4 regions of the Moritella sp. 5 genome follow, and region 3 is predicted to be linked to each of the others. Evidence: predicted binding sites of a transcription regulator. Region 3 holds the regulator's gene; each other region holds the start of a gene.
What was found. The regulator sigma-54, encoded in region 3, starts transcription at its own class of promoters, with help from an activator protein. The targets are predictions, from matches to a motif close to GTTGGCACGNNNNTNGNNT.
Positions count from the first base shown of each region.

Region 1 (4,221 bases), 1.7 Mb from region 3:
TTTATGTTTTGTTAGGGTTGCTATCATTAGTTGGCGTGTATATTTATAGCGGTGGCCCTAGACCACTGGCTTCGCATGGACTTGGTGAAGTGGCTGTTTTTCTTTATTTTGGTTGGCTAGCCGTTGTCGGAAGTTATTATCTGCAGGCTCAAGTGCTGACTATCGATGTCTTCATTCCGGCTAGTCAGATAGGCTTTCTCGTTGTCGCAATCATGCTGGTGAATAACATTCGTGATATTACTTCCGATCGTCGCGCGAAAAAATTTACCTTAGCAACCCGTTTGGGCGTGAAAGCAAGTAAGCACCTTTATTGTATAACCATGCTATTACCTTCGTTATTAATGATTGTGGACAGTTACCCTGTATTCATTATGATTTTAGTATTGCCAGTGCAACTCGCATTGTGTATCGCGATTTATCAACGTAATGGCAAACAATTAAATTTACAGCTAGCGCAAACCTCGATGACGGTATTATTGTGGGGGGGATTGTATTCGGCGGGTTTGGTCGTTGGTTAATGCAGAATAGATGGGTTATTAATTGAGTGAAAAAAAGACCGAGTTGAGATGTAACTCGGTCTTTCTATTTTAGGTTATCTTCAAATATGTATGTACTTAATAGCGTGTTTTTTGCACGCGAGTTGGCATTGACGATGTATTCTTATATAACTCAAAAACGCGCTTAAAATCGAGTTCTAGTTCTGTTGCGTATACATCTTCATTAATTGGGTAAGTTTGCACCACTCGTGCACCACGGATGATACCAGATACTGATGCCTCTATTTTCTCGCCTTGCAGCGTTCGCGATCTATAGTTGGTATCACTATAAATTTCTTGGCCACTGACTTGCTCTGCTAACTCTCGATAAGCATCTAATTTAGATGCACGCATTGCATTAAGCATGCGTTCACTTTCACTATTGCCTGGCTGAGAACTCAACGCAGCATAGCCAACTGCTTTGAGTACAGGGAAGGACTTTGGTTCTTTGATATCATAAACTGTATCTTTTTCTAATAGTGAACAACCGGTTAAACTAACCAGAGTTGCAAGCATAAGCAAACGCAGATATTTCATTGATAAACCTTAATTAGTAATACGAACAGAAGGCGCTGAACCAGTACGATAAATATAACGACCACGGCCTTCGAGTGGCCCCATACTATTTGAACCACCAATTACCAAATGGTTAGGGATAATGCCTTGCGCTGTTGACTCAACAAAACCTGATTCCATATTAATGACCCGCATATTAACGATCACACCTTCACTGTTACGTGACATCGTGCCAGTTAGGATGCGTGATACAGGTAATTGACCGCGTAATTTTTTCCAATCACGGGTGAATACAAAATCACCCTGACCAGTCACACTGATAGTACCTGTGGTTTTATAGTCAATCACTGGAATACGGCGAATGGTTAATTCGTGAATAAAGGATTCTGATAGCGATTGTCCGAGCCAATTTGTTGTCGACAGATCGTCAAGGTTGACGAAAGAAGTGACGGCAATCGGTTCATTATTGGGAATAATAGACAAATCATTGACGATCAATTGATCCGCTAAACCACGGATGATAAAACTTAACTCTTGGGTGTAGTTTATCGGCTGGTTTGGTAACAAACTTCTTGGATATTTTGGCTCATAAGAATTACCTCCCCAAGTTGAATGAGGCGGTGTTTCTTTATCCTCGTCAGGGGTACTCGGTGGCTGTTTTAATGCACAACCGTTGAGTAAGGTAATTAGGCTGATAGCTATGACTGCCTTTTTCATATGACTTCCTTAAGTGCTTTTAATTATTGTCGTTAAACCGTTATTTTCCGCTGGTTGAGGTGTCTCGGCGGTAAGGATAGGTATAAGGACTTCTGAATATATTATTGTATTGTTCTTTAGTAAGCACACTTTGTGCCATATTGGCATTATAGCCATTTGGCTGATAAACAGGTTGAACAATAATCTGTTTAATAACGACAGGCTGTACTTTGGTATTCGCGCCCGTTAATAAAACATGTCCAGGTTCTTCTATCACGGTGCATGCTGAAGTCAACACAACCGCTAATGACGGTAGTAAAAAACGCTTCATATTTGTTCCTAAAGTTGCGCTATACGTGATTATAGATAAATATAAGCAAATTACTTGCCAACAAGGTAGGTTCGGTATTTATTATTATAATTATAATAGCGTTTTATCTATTAAATTAACCTCGATAATGTTTTATTTTTATAAAAATTTGATCTGGTACAAATTTTGCTTTTAAAATAGACATATTCAGAATTCATATGCGATTAAAAATGAAAAACGTTCTCCTACTATTATTGGTTTGTTGTTCTTTCACTCTACATGCTGAATGGTATGAGGTTGAGGGTGAGGCTATTATTATTGATGGTGATGTTGATATTGCTCGCGAGTTAGCAGTACGTAATGCATTGAAACAAGCACTGTTATATGCTGGCGCATCGGTTTCAAGCTTACAAAGCTTTAATGGTGGGAAAATATTATCTGATCGATTTCAGGTCCGTATGGATGGCGAAGTGAGAGATATTCGCTTAAAAAGTGAGTCGGTAAAGCTGGATAAAATCAGCGTTCAAATTGTCACTGATATTGTTGCAGACCGTAATAAATGCTTGAGTGCAGGGTATCAAAAATCTGTGTCTTTATTGCGTTTTGGTATTAGGCATCGTGAACAAGCCAGTTATGGTGGTATCTATAACATAAACGAATCTTTCAGTCGTTTGTTGTACCAAAGTTTACGTAAAAATAGTCAAACATTTGATGCGCGTGAATTTATTAATCAAAACATTGGTTTTAGCGGCAGCTCTTTGCCGCTGCGAGGTAATTTAACAGCACAAGAAATTAAGCAAATTAGTAAGTCAGCAGATAGCCAATATATTATTTTGGGCTCGATTACCGACTTATCGACATTTAAACCCGTTGTGAATGGTATCGCGAAGATATTTGCCGGTGATTTACCAGATCGTAATTTCCGGCTAAATATACAAGTTTTTGATGGTTTTAATGGCAATTTATTGTTTGATCGTAACTACAGTAAAGTGACAAAGTGGGAGTTTGCTAAGCACCGTATTGTGGATACGAATACGTTAAAATTTTGGCGCTCTGAGTTTGGTGCATCTTTACAACTAATTATTGACGATGTATTGTTTGATTTAGATGCAAGTTTGCAATGTAAATTGGTGGAAGCGCGTGTTATTGCTGTTGATGGTAATGAAGTGAACATTAATATCGGTCGTAATAATGGCTTAAAATTAGGCGATCAATTTATGATAAAACACACAGGTAGTTATGTTGATCAGTTTGGTATCAGCCGTAAAAAAGAAACCAATAGTAGTAGCCAGGTTGAAGTAACCAAACTGTATGATCAGCAAGCAAGTTTGATGACGGTTGATAGACAACCGACTGCCAATGTACAAATAGATGATTTGGTGATTTTAAACTAGTTAATTTAGTGGTTGTGACTGTTTGTCTACAACCACTTTAGGTAAATGCTATTGGCTTGCTTGACTGTAGCTGATCGTAGGGTTTGTGATATAGCGCTATATTAACGTTAATATTTTTAGGCTAATCTTGTGTTATTGTTATATTTCTTACACGGCCTGATTACTTTTTTAAATAAAACTGCTATTGCTTTTATTCCAGTTTATTGCTTGATTAGTGGTTGTTCAAACACGGGATACTATCATTATGTGGTTTTTGATTATTGCTATTACTATTTTAGTTCTTTTTCTTTTTATTCGTAATTTGTATGGCGAAGATCTTCGTCAATACGATAGTGCGGATTTAAATGCGACGTTTTATCGTCCGACACCTTCGTATAAATACCCTCAAGCGCTAGAGCTGCTCGCAAGTATTCAAGAGCCAATCGATTTTATTAAACCGAGTAAATATCTTTATGCATTGCGAAAAAATATTGATCGTTTAGGTGATGTTGAATTGGATTGTCAGATCATCCCTGTATCGACCAGTTTTCAAGGCCATAACATTATGGGTGAGTGGATTATAAATAAAAAAAGTGATGTAAATAAGCGCTTACTTTATATTCATGGTGGTGGTTTTGCGGTGGGCAGTGCGAAGAGTCACCGGGTGGTTACAGAGCGTTTAGCACGTGAACTTGGTGTTGCAGTGTTTGCTGTGAATTATGCAATGATCCCTGATGGTAAGCGTGAGCAGGGGATCTATGATTGCCGTTATGCGTATCAATGGCTACTC
Region 1 covers NZ_CP056122.1:3,507,811-3,512,031, reverse strand. The annotation lists gene menA (1,4-dihydroxy-2-naphthoate octaprenyltransferase) at 1-518, shown strand, start outside; gene HWV01_RS15585 (LPP20 family lipoprotein) at 615-1,073, opposite strand; gene HWV01_RS15580 (FlgO family outer membrane protein) at 1,083-1,769, opposite strand; gene HWV01_RS15575 (hypothetical protein) at 1,810-2,079, opposite strand; gene HWV01_RS15570 (flagella assembly protein FlgT) at 2,289-3,452, shown strand; gene HWV01_RS15565 (alpha/beta hydrolase fold domain-containing protein) at 3,697-4,221, shown strand, end outside.
Region 1: HWV01_RS15570 (flagella assembly protein FlgT) is a predicted target of sigma-54. The motif match lies at 2,232-2,250, and genes of this name have one in related genera.

Region 2 (4,221 bases), 1.1 Mb from region 3:
TTGATGCGGATGGGTTGTTAAGTGTATCCGCGATGGAAAAATCATCGGGTGTATCTGCTTCTATCCAAGTTAAACCGTCGTATGGATTAAGTGATAATGAAGTGGCTAACATGCTTAAAGATTCAATGACATATGCGAAAGAAGATGTAACTGCGCGCATGCTAGCTGAACAGCAGCTAGAAGCGGATCGTGTAATGGAAAGCCTGATCGTTGCCTTACAACAAGACGGTAAAGCCTTGTTGTCAGATGTAGAGCAAACAGCCATTGAAAACGCGATCCAAGTACTTTATAAGATCCGTCAAGGTAGCGACAGAGATGCGATTGAAAAAGAAATTGAAACAGTCGATAAATTAACACAAGATTTTGCTGCTCGTCGTATGGATGCATCAATCCGTAAAGCGTTGCAGGGTCAGTCGGTAGATAAGGTCTAAGAAATGCCAAAAGTTATATTTTTACCCCATGAAGAGTTATGCCCGGAAGGTCTATCTGTAGACGTTGAGAAAGGTGAAACGATCCTTGATGTTGCTCTTCGCAATAGAATCATCATTGAACATGCTTGTGAGAAATCATGTGCCTGTACGACTTGTCATGTGATTGTACGTGAAGGCTTTGATTCATTAAAAGAAAGTGATGAACTTGAAGATGACATGTTAGATAAAGCATGGGGTTTAGAACCAGACTCTCGCTTAGGTTGCCAAGCGATCGTAGAAGATGAAGATTTGGTTGTAGAGATCCCTAAATACACGATCAACATGGTATCTGAAAGCCATTAATTGATTGTGCAGCTAAGGCGTCTTTACCCTACACATAAATAGCGTAAGCAAACTAAACTGAAAGTAACAGTGCAGCCTATTTGTTGCTGCACATATCTTTTAGGGAGGTTTTTATGGCATTAGCGTGGTCGGATAGTACAGAGATTGCCATTACATTAGCTGAAAATTATCCAGAGCAAGATCCACAGCAAGTCCGGTTTACAGACTTGCGTCGGATGATATTAGGGTTGGACGATTTTACCGATGATCCTAATCATTGTGGTGAAAGAGTACTTGAAGCCGTGATGCTTGCTTGGATTGATGAATATTAACAATTTAATTGTTAATAGGTAATCGTTAATACAGAATAAGCCCATAATTAGTATATGCTGATTATGGGCTTTTTTTTAATTTTGAAGCGTTGATTTTTTTTACACATTGTTATATTTCAACTGCCCGTCAAGTTTAGTGCATTGTATTTAAATGCTTTTTTTTATGGCACGGTAAATGCTTATATAGAATATGCACAGATGGCATAACTTAATAGGAATTGAAATATGAAATTGATACCTAAATTAATTTTAACCTCCAGCCTAATTTTATCGGCTAACCAAGTAAGTGCGACTACAATTTCTGCAACCTTAAACTCTTGGGAAAATGGTTGGACTGAGGGGGTTCTATATACTGCTCCAAGTAGTTATGGATACTCATCGGCAGGATTATTTAATTTCACCAATAATACGACACAGTCAGACTTTTTAGCTTTTTGTCTTGAGGTCCATGAGCCAATTGATATCGGTGATACAGCAGACTTTACTATTTACGCTGCCACAGACCCAGAACCTTTTGGAACAGGAGCTGAAGTGGCTGAATACATAGGTCGCCTCTATACAAACAAATATGCCAGTGTTTCTGATGCAAGCACAGCAGCAGCCTTCCAGATTGCACTTTGGGAAATAGTGCATGAAGACTACAATACATATGGCTTCGACTTACACACTGGTGACTTTCAGTTGGTACAAGCATTCCCTGGCGGTGCAAATATTGCAGCAGGCTATCTTAACTCCTTAGATTCGTGGACAAATAACGTTGTTGTTGATGTCTATCGTAACGCTGGAATCCAAGATCTATTACAAGTATATCCAGAGCCGCCCCCTATTCCTGTAAATGAACCAGCCAGTTTATCGTTATTTGGATTTGGATTATTAGGGTTAGCATCAATGCTTCGACGCAAAATCACTTATAAATCTAATGATTAACCTCAGATTGGTTTAGCCATCGCCATTAACCTATTTTCTGAATTGATTATGTTAAGCGATGGTTTTTTTAGTTTTAAGGAAATAAGCAATTAAGCCACCAACGGATCTTTCAGGTAGAGAACCGATCGTTTCCAGCGCTGTTACAGCTAGCCCCATAACTGCCATCTACAATCTTTATTCTTTCAAACTAGCTCCTCTATGTGTGGAACTACTCCCATACCAAGCTCGTTTTCATCTAAGTCAACTAATGTCAGAACAGTAGATCCTTCGCCGCATGAGATGGAACGCGTTCATATTAATAGCGAATTTATGCAAGTCAAAAACAAGGATAAGTATTAAAAAAATTTATTTTAAAGTGTTGATTTTTTTTACACCTATCATGTTTAAACTACCTCTTTACATTTAACGTGTTGTATTTAAGTTGTTTTTTTTATGGCACGACAAATGCTTTAGAGAGTATGTATTTATATATAATAGGAATTGAAATATGAAATTGATACATAAATTAATTTTAACCTTCAGCCTAATTTTATCGGCTAACCAAGTAAGTGCGACTACAATTTCTGCAACCTTAAACTCTTGGGAAAATGGTTGGAGTGAGGGGGTTCTATATTCTCTTAGTGGTGTTGGGGGAGGTGGGGGGTTCTCATCTGCAGGGTTGTTTAACTTCACGAATAATACGACAGGAACTGATTTTTTAGCTTTTTGTATTGAGTTGAATGAGCCAATTAGTTTTGGTGATACGGCTGATTACACTCTCCACCCAGCCACGGACCCCGAACCTTTTGGAACAGGGCCAGCAGTGGCTGAATATATAGGCCGCCTCTATACAAACCAATATGCCGGTATTTCAGATGCAACCACTGCTGCAGCCTTCCAGATTGCACTTTGGGAAATTGTGCATGAAGACTACAATACAAATGGTTTTGATCTAGGTGCTGGTGACTTTATTTTATATCAAATATTCGATACGGGTGTAGACCTTGCGGCAGATTATCTTAACTCTATAGATTCGTGGACAAATGACGTTATTGTTGAGGTCTACCATAACGATGGAGCGCAAGATTTATTACAAGTATATCCAGAACCACCCCCTATTAATGTGAGTGAACCCGCTAGTTTAACGCTATTTGGATTTGGATTATTAGGGTTAACATTAATGCTTAGACGTAAAACTACTTATAAATCTAATGATTAATCTCTTATTTATGTTAAGCGATAGCTTTTTTAGTTTAAGGAAATAAGCAATTAAGCCACCAACGGATCTTTCAGGTAGAGAATCGATCGTTTCCAGCGCTGTTACAGCTAGCCCCATAACTGCCACCTACAATCTTTATTCTTTTAAACTAGCTCCTCTAATGGGCGGAATAATAAAACGATTTACAAATATTTATGATACATAACCAAACAAACCATAAAAGTATTGTTATAGTAATCGTATTATCGTGTCTATATTAAGGATATTTAATGAAGGATTTCATGAGCGTTGAGCTAACGCTTGCTCCCGCGGAAAATTTTTGGGGTAATAATGCATTAGTGAGCTTCGATGCTGGTGTCGCCTCTATTCACCTCGGTGATAATAGTGCCGATTACCCATTACAAGTACAACGTGCGGCACGTAAACTATCTAATCAAGGGATAGGTAAAGTGACCTTAAAGGGTGAATTATGGGATACTGAATTACGTATTGCATTTGATCAAGGTTATTACACAGCAAAAGAAAATCAGCAAGCTTGTTTTGGTTTAGAGCAAGCGAGCAGTATTGAAAAGAAAGATTTCATTGCATTTCAACAAGCCAGTCATTGGGTGCGTAAAACCATTAATACCGATGCAGAAGAAATGTATCCGATTAAGTTAGCCCAAAGTGCTGCAGACTTATTATTACAATTGGCACCTGAATCGATTACGTACAAGATTATTGCGGGTGAAGAATTATTAACACACGGTTTTACAGGGATTCATACTGTGGGTCGTGGCAGCCAACATCCACCTGCAATGCTGCAATTGGATTTCAATCCAACGGGTAACGCTGATGCGCCTGTGGCGACAGCATTAGTGGGTAAGGGCATTACCTTTGACTCTGGCGGTTACAGTATCAAACCATCAGAACCGATGGCGGCCATGAAGAGTGATATGGGCGGCGCGGCGACATTGACTGGTGCGTTAGCATTAGCAATCAACCAAGGCTTAAATCAACGCGTGCAGTTATT
Region 2 covers NZ_CP056122.1:4,171,011-4,175,231, reverse strand. The annotation lists gene hscA (Fe-S protein assembly chaperone HscA) at 1-431, shown strand, start outside; gene fdx (ISC system 2Fe-2S type ferredoxin) at 435-773, shown strand; gene iscX (Fe-S cluster assembly protein IscX) at 887-1,084, shown strand; gene HWV01_RS18565 (PEP-CTERM sorting domain-containing protein) at 1,310-2,011, shown strand; gene HWV01_RS18560 (PEP-CTERM sorting domain-containing protein) at 2,499-3,209, shown strand; gene pepB (aminopeptidase PepB) at 3,479-4,221, shown strand, end outside.
Region 2: HWV01_RS18560 (PEP-CTERM sorting domain-containing protein) is a predicted target of sigma-54. The motif match lies at 2,443-2,461, and genes of this name have one in related genera.

Region 3 (4,221 bases):
GTGATAACTTCTTGATAGATACTGTCTGGTAGGCTACGGAGAATATTGGCTAAATCATCAGTATCGAGCCCTTCTGTCGCAGCGACAAGGGACTCCGTATCCATCAGTTTAAGAATACTGGTCTTGGCATCTTCATTAAGTTCGTCAAGGATTTCACCTTGCATTTCAGAGTCGGTCAAACGCCACAGTACTTTACGGCCTGCTGGTGGCGATGATTCCAGTAATAACGCAATATCACAAGGGGGCGTTTGGTAGAGCATTCGTTTAACGTGAATGAACATACCACTATCAAGTGCTTCGTTCACTTCGCTTAAACGTAGGTGTGTGCAGTCATGCTCCATCTTTTCTGGCATATGTCGTCCCCATTCTTATTATTCTTCTTCTGCAAGACCTTGCTTGCAGGTGCTGCGTAATTCTAGCTTAATCTGTATTTATAATCAGCATTAACAATAAAGTAAAATAATTAACTGTATAGATCGTTAACGCCATTGCAAATGAGTACCTAGATAATTTTATGTTTATTTTTTTCTAAGGTTTGATGGCGAGTTTGCACTACACGACTTTGTAGTTTAAAGCTCTTTGCTAATTGTTCAGCAATGAATACCGAGCGATGTTGGCCGCCTGTACAACCGATAGCAACGGTGACATAACTGCGGTTATTTTTTTCTAACATTGGCAACCAAGTCGTGAGTAAGTTTTCAATCTGTTGTGAAAAGCTCATGACATCAGGCTGTTGGCTCAGGTATTTAATGACGGGTTCATCAAGACCTGTGTAAGGTTTTAATTCTGGGATCCAATGGGGATTTGGTAGAAAACGGACATCAAATACATAATCGGCATCCATAGGTAGACCATGTTTAAAACCAAATGATTGAAATACTAAGACAAGTTGGTTGTTTTTTTTTCCTAAAATACGTTCTTTAATCTGTTCACTGAGTTCATGAATATTGAGTTCAGTAGTATCGATTTTTAAATCAGCAAGTAACGCTAAAGGGCTTAATCGTTTTTTTTCTATTTCAATCGCTTGTGATAGAGATAGCTCATCTTTTGTTAATGGATGAAGGCGTCTGGTTTCACTATAACGCTTGATAAGGACTGACTGGTTAGTATCAAGAAATAAACTAGTCAGATCGGTGCTCGTTCTTAACTCTGTAATTATGTCGTTTAATTCTTTTTTTTCTGTCGGTAAGTTACGGACATCAATACTCACTGCCACTTTTTCGGTTTGGTCATTTAAGGCTTTTAGCAGTTGTGGTAGTAATTTTACTGGTAGGTTATCTACGCAATAGTAGCCTAGATCTTCAAGCACGCGTAATGCAATTGATTTACCAGATCCTGACTGGCCGCTGACTATTATTAATTTCATCTTTTATCCTCACAGCGATATAAAATAATGGGTTCATTATCCCGCAATTGATTTGGATATGATATGTTTTAATTATGTCAGAAGCATTAATACCTAAAGGAAAAAGTGGTTTTCCTTTAGGTTATCTGTGGCGAGATTAAAATTAATGACGAATCAACTTCTCTTTATGCTTAATCACTTGGCGATCGAGCTTATCCAGTAAGCCATCAATTGCGGCATACATGTCATTGTGTTCATGCACGGCAAAGATCTCCCCCCCATTTAAATGTATTTTTGCTTCTGCAATTTGAAGTAATTTTTCGACATTTAAAATCACATGGATATTGTTTATATGATCAAAATGCCGTTCTAATTTGGAAAACTTGCTATCAACATAATCTTTCAGTGAGTCTGTAATGTTTACATGTCTACCGGTTAAATTAATTTGCATATATGTCTCCCCTATGAAGGTTGGATTAGCCTTATAATAGGCTTTTACGCTGATTAGACGGTGGTATACTTAGTGCCTCCCGATATTTTGCAATCGTACGTCTAGCCACTTTGATACCTTGATCAGCAAGTAAATCAGCAATCTTGCTGTCACTTAATGGTTTAATGACATTTTCTGCCGCGACCAATTTTTTTATTAATGCTCGAATAGCAGTTGATGAACATTCTCCGCCATTGTCAGTACTTACATGGCTTGAAAAGAAAAACTTAAGTTCAAAAATACCACGTGGTGTATGCATAAACTTCTGCGTTGTTACCCGTGAAATGGTTGACTCGTGCATTTCCACTTCTTCGGCAACATCATTTAAAACCATAGGTTTCATGGCTTCATCGCCATATTCAAAAAAATCAATTTGTCGTTGAACAATACTTTTCGTTACTTTTAGTAAGGTTTCATTACGGCTATCTAAGCTTTTAATAAACCATTTAGCTTCTTGTACATGCGTTCGAATAAACTGCCCATCGCTGCTATTACGATTGCTTGTCGACAAGTTTGAATATTCATTGTTCACTTTTAATCTTGGCACAATGTCAGGATTTAACTCGACTACCCACTGATTATTTTTTTTCTTTACTAAAACATCGGGAATTACATAAAGCCCTTCAGTCTGATCAATAACATTGCCAGGTCTGGGTTCTAGACTCTGAATTAATTGCATGATCTCTTTAAGCTGTGGTTCTTTTAATTTTGTCTTACGGCTTAATTGACGGTAGTCGCGATTGCCTAATAAATCCATGTGAGACTGAATTATTTGCTGACATTCTGTTAACCAAGGTGTGTTTTTAGGTAAATGCTGAAGTTGGATCAATAAACATTCTTGTAATGAACGCGCTGCAACGCCGATGGGATCGAAATGTTGAATACGCTTTAATACTGCTTCTATTTCGTCTAATTCAACTTGCTCTTCACTATTTTCGTTACTGCTGTCGCTAAGTTCTTGGTGACCGTTATTGACGCTAGACAGGATATCTTCACAAGTCTGATTAAGGTAACCATGATCATCAATGCCATCAATAATCGCAACTGCAATAGCACGATCGGTGTCAGAAAATGGGGTTAATTCCATTTGCCACATGAGATGCTCGTATAAGCCTTCGCTGGTCTCACCTTGATAGACTTGGTCTAAACCATCAATACTGCTGCCCGCACTGCTGTGAGTCTGTATTTGAGGGGTGTAGACATCATCCCAATTACTGTCATTAGGTAATTCATCTGGCATGGCTTCACTGGCTAGCGCATCACTAACTTCTATTTGGCTGGCATCGGTAACGGTGTCGTTATTATCTGAATTATGTCCATCACTACTTTCTGCATCGTTTGGTTGAGCTGTGTTGGGATCTTCTTGTTCCAGTAGCGGATTACTGTCTAATGCTTCTTGAATCTCTTGCTGTAACTCCAAGGTCGATAATTGTAATAATCGAATCGCTTGTTGTAACTGTGGCGTCATTGCCAGAGATTGACTCATACGAAGTTGTAATGATGGCTTCATCTAACGACTACTCTCTCTTCCTTAAATGCGGTAACGTATCAATATCAAACTATAGTCGGAATTGATCACCTAGGTATACTTCTTTTACTTTTTCGTTGGATAAAATCTCTTCAGAAGTACCAGATGCGATCAAGTGTCCATGGCTCACAATATAAGAGTGTTCACATACATCGAGTGTTTCACGTACGTTATGGTCGGTAATTAATACCCCTAAACCACGATCGCGCAGATGCTGAATAATTTTTTTAATATCACCTACCGAGATTGGATCAACGCCAGCAAAAGGTTCATCTAATAAAATAAACTTTGGATCTGCCGCGAGCGCGCGAGCAATCTCAACACGGCGGCGCTCACCACCCGATAAGCTCATACCTAAACTATCGCGAATATGGGTGATATGGAACTCTTCTAATAATTCTTCTAACTTTTCTTCACGTTCGAAACGGGTGAGTTCAGTTCGTAACTCTAAGATTGCCATGATATTTTTCGTTACCGATAAACGACGAAAAATAGACGCTTCTTGGGGTAAGTAACCAATACCTTGTTGTGCACGAATGTGCATTGGCTCATGTGTTAATTCTTGGTCATCAATGAAGATTTGTCCATGATCTCGTTTAACCAAGCCAACTACCATATAAAAGGTGGTGGTTTTACCTGCGCCATTAGGCCCGAGTAAACCAACAATTTGGCCTGACTCAACTTCGAGACTCACATCTGACACAACTTTTCGTTTGTTATAACTTTTTGCTAAGTGTGATACTTTTAAACGTGCCATATGAATTCATCTACTCTAATTAGTTTTGTTGTCTTCAGGAGTGAAAATAGTGATCACGCGATCGGATTCATGATTGCCGCTTTCGGCTATCATTTCTTGTT
Region 3 covers NZ_CP056122.1:237,284-241,504, forward strand. The annotation lists gene mgtE (magnesium transporter) at 1-353, opposite strand, end outside; gene rapZ (RNase adapter RapZ) at 503-1,366, opposite strand; gene hpf (ribosome hibernation promoting factor) at 1,509-1,796, opposite strand; gene HWV01_RS01125 (RNA polymerase factor sigma-54) at 1,828-3,345, opposite strand; gene lptB (LPS export ABC transporter ATP-binding protein) at 3,395-4,120, opposite strand; gene lptA (lipopolysaccharide transport periplasmic protein LptA) at 4,136-4,221, opposite strand, start outside.

Region 4 (4,221 bases), 110 kb from region 3:
GAACCATCGGCAAAGTTCATGCGGTAACGGCACGTTTCACCTTTAACAATTTCTTTGGTATTTTTTTCTGTGTGTACGTTTACGCCTAACTCTTCAATTTTGTCACGAAGAATTTTGCCACCACCATCATCAACTTGCACTGCCATTAGGCGAGGTGCGAATTCAACAACATGGGTTTCTAAACCTAATTGCTTGATTGCATTTGCAGCTTCAAGACCTAGTAGACCACCACCGATAACCACACCAACTTTACTTTCTTTTGCCGATGCTGTGATGTCTTCAAGATCGTTAATTGTACGGTAAACAAGACAATGGTCTTGGTCTTTACCTGGAATTGGCGGCACGAACGGATATGAACCTGTCGCGAGTACTAATTTGTCGTAATTCTCGACACGGCCTTGTGCTGTTGTTACTGTTTTAGCGGCTTTATCAATACTAACAACTTTATCGTTTACAAAGTACTGAACGCCATTGTCGTCATAGTATTCTGGCGATGTCATCATTAAGTCATCAGCTGTTTTACCGCTGAAATAAGCACTTAATTGAACACGATCATAAGCAAGGCGAGATTCTTCACTAAATGTGGTGATTTGCACTTCACCCATCTTTTCTTGTTGAATAAATTGGTCAATGAAATGGTGACCTACCATGCCGTTACCGACAACTATAATTCTTTTCATGACATGCTCCGTTATGCGCTTAATTCTTGATTTTTTGCCGCTTGCTCTAGATCTCTCCAACTCAGTTGCTCTGCAAGAGAGACAACTTTACCGATCACGATCAGGCTAGGGCTTTGTAATTGGTGTTCAATCGCGAGTGCTGGCAATGTAGCTACTGTGCCAACGAATTCTCTTTGTTGTGGTGTCGAGCCGTTTTCTATCAAGGCTGCAGGTGTATCACTGGCTAAACCATGGCTGATAAGTTGCGCTGAAATTTCAGCTAATTTACCGAGTCCCATATAGAACACTAAGGTGTGTTCAAGGTGTGCAAGTTGCGACCAATTGAGGTCTAGCTGGCCATTTTTTAGGTGTCCAGTAATAAAGGTACAGCCTGTTGATAAACCTCTGTGGGTTAACGGGATCCCTGCGTAGGCGGTACAACCTGATGCCGCTGTTACGCCGGGCACGACGATTGTTTTTATATCGTGGGCATGGAGCACAAGTTGTTCTTCACTACCGCGGCCAAATACAAACGGATCACCGCCTTTTAGGCGACAAATATTCAGACCTTGTTTAGCTTTATCGACCATGAATAAATTCAACTGATCTTGTGGAATACAATGGTCTGCTTTTTTCTTACCCACATAAATAGCGTTGGTGTGGGTTGGAAATAAGGCTCTAATTTCATGGCTAACCAAGTTATCAAACAAGATCAGGTCGGCATTTTCAATCGCTTTTAATGCTTTTAGTGTGAGTAACTCTGGATCCCCCGGACCTGCTCCTACTAATGCCACTTGACCTAGCGTGTTGTTATTTTTTGATTGCGCTTTGGTAATTAATTCAACTGTCATGACTCACATCCCTGTAGTACTGCTCTGTACTCACTAACGCAAAGACAGTGCCAACTCTGTAAGTTAAGGGTTAGTTATTGATATTTAAAGGTTTGTTTCTATACCTTGTTTTATATAAGGGATTTTAGATGATTAAGTACTGTGATGTTGCACCAGTTTTTTCATTCACGCACAGCCATGGTGCAGTTAAGTTGAAGTTGTTGAGAACAGATGTCGTTAAAATGGTGGAACGTGTGGGCAAATGACAGGAAAATCTCTGTGTTTATGCAGTTAAAGAAGAACATCATCCTTTTTATGGTGAATTAAAGTAAGGTGGCTTGGTTATTGCTCACCTATGTTTATAACAAAGCTATAAAAACAATAACCAATGTGTTGAGCAATTCAATGGAGACGTCTTATGATTTTCGGACGCAAGGATCAAAAGCCTATTCGTATTGCGGATAAGCAGGTAAAAGAATGGAAATATACAACTTGTGGATATTGTTCTACAGGTTGTTCTATCGAGATCGGTATTAATAAGCAAGGGAATGCAGTTGCGAGTCGAGGCGTTGCTGACGCAGACGTCAACAGAGGTAAATTGTGTATTAAGGGTATTTTTGAACATGAATTATTTGACGCGGCGGGCCGAGGTAATAATCCGCTTGTGCGTGATCACATTCATGATCAGTATAAAGAAACGAGTTGGGATAGCGCGCTCGATACCATGGGCGATAAAATTAAAGCGATTCAAGCGCAATACGGTAAAGATTCATTTGCGATTGTTTCTACTGGGCAGTTGTTAACCGAAGAGTTTTATACGTTAGGTAAATTAGCGCGAGGCTGTATCGGAACGAACAATTACGATGGTAATACAACCTTATGTATGGCCTCGGCCGTATCAGGTTATAAACGTTCATTTGGTTCGGATGGGCCTCCCGGTTGTTACGATGATTTCTCGCACACCGATTGCCTTATTGCCTGGGGTTCTAATCTGCCTGAGCAGCACCCTGTTATTTATTGGCGTTTAAAAGAAGCCAAAGAACAACGTAACTTCCCGCTTATCGTGGTTGATCCTCGTGTCACTATGCTTGCACAGTTTGCTGATATCCATTTACCCATTAGTCCTGGTACCGATATCGTATTACAAAATTCATTAATGCACGTGATCTTAAAAGAAGGTCTAGAAGATAAAGACTATATTGAAAAATACACGAATGGCATTGAAGAACTAAGGGCATGTGTCGAAGATTTTGACCCAACATCAGCCGCTAAAATATGTGGTATTGATGAAGATACTATTCGTCATGTAGCTCGTTTATTTGCTAAGGCTGGGCGTGCTATGAGTATCTGGACCATGGGACTGAACCAAAGTACTCATGGTAGTGATGCGATTACCGGCTGTAATTCGTTATCGCTTATCACAGGTAATATCGGTGTACCGGGTGGCACGAGCTTATCTATTACTGGTCAATGTAATGCGATGGGCACACGTGAATGGTCTTCTTGTTCAGGCTTACCTGGTTATCGCGCATTAGAGAAAGAAAAGGATCGTAACGATATTGCTGAATTTTGGGGCATTGACCCAGAGTTCTTTCCGAAAAAACGTGGTTTAGCACAAACTGATATTTTCCCTGCTATTGAAACAGGGCAAATTAAAGGCCTATGGTTAGTGGCGACAAACCCGATGACGTCGATGCCGAATACCTCGCGTATTCGTAAAACATTAGAGAAGCTAGATTTCTTAGTGGTGCAGGATGCGTATCAAGACGTAGAAACCATCCAATATGCGCACATGTTTTTACCTGCTGCGGTATGGGCAGAAAAAGAGGGGGTATTCACCAATACCGAGCGCCGCGTTAACCGCGTGAGTAATGTGCAAGCACCAAAAGGTAACTCTAAATCTGACTTTTGGATCTTCTCTGAATTATCTAAACGTTTTGAAAATGGTCAAAAAATCACTTTTCCTGTGACGACTGAAGAAGCATTTGAAGAAATGAAAGCGTTGTCCAAAGGCGCTGGCCGTAACCTTGATATTTCAGGGATGACTTACGAAAAAATTGAAAAAGCGCGTGGTATTCAATGGCCCTTCCGTGAAGGAGATGAAAGTAATACTGGTAATCCGCGTTTATATAGTGATGGCGTGTTCCCAACCCCTACGGGTAAAGCGAATCTTATTCCACTGCCTTGGATTGATAATAACGAACACCCCTGCGATGAATACCCATTCTGGTTAAACAGTGGCCGTGTGGTTGAACATTTTCATACCCGTACGCGTACCGGTAAAATGGGTAATCTCAACAAATATAGCCCAACGCCGTATATGGAAATGAATCCAGACGCTGCAGCTAAGCTTGGTATCAAGCATCAAAGTTATGTACGTTTGGCTTCGCGCCGTGGTGATGCGGTGGTCATGGTGCAATTAACGCAGCGCGTCGCACCAAACGCGGTATTTATTCCATTCCATTTCCATGATTGTGTTAATCGCTTGTCGTTAGGTCTACTTGATCCGCATTCTCGTCAGCCTGCATTTAAGCAGAGTTCAATTCGTATTGAACATGTAGACCAGAAACTGGCGGCGAAAATGAACCGCGAACGACGTACGTACTAAGTTAAGCGCAACGCGATAACATAAGAGGGATAAATTATGTTAGATAAATTAGAACAGTTTAGAGACCGCCTTGATCAAATAGGTGCAGCAGAAAAACCGGTTGTTAAAGATGGTACGCCTATCT
Region 4 covers NZ_CP056122.1:349,023-353,243, forward strand. The annotation lists gene nirB (nitrite reductase large subunit NirB) at 1-680, opposite strand, end outside; gene cobA (uroporphyrinogen-III C-methyltransferase) at 692-1,510, opposite strand; gene HWV01_RS01615 (molybdopterin oxidoreductase family protein) at 1,908-4,097, shown strand; gene HWV01_RS01620 (DmsC/YnfH family molybdoenzyme membrane anchor subunit) at 4,134-4,221, shown strand, end outside.
Region 4: HWV01_RS01615 (molybdopterin oxidoreductase family protein) is a predicted target of sigma-54. The motif match lies at 1,822-1,840, and genes of this name have one in related genera.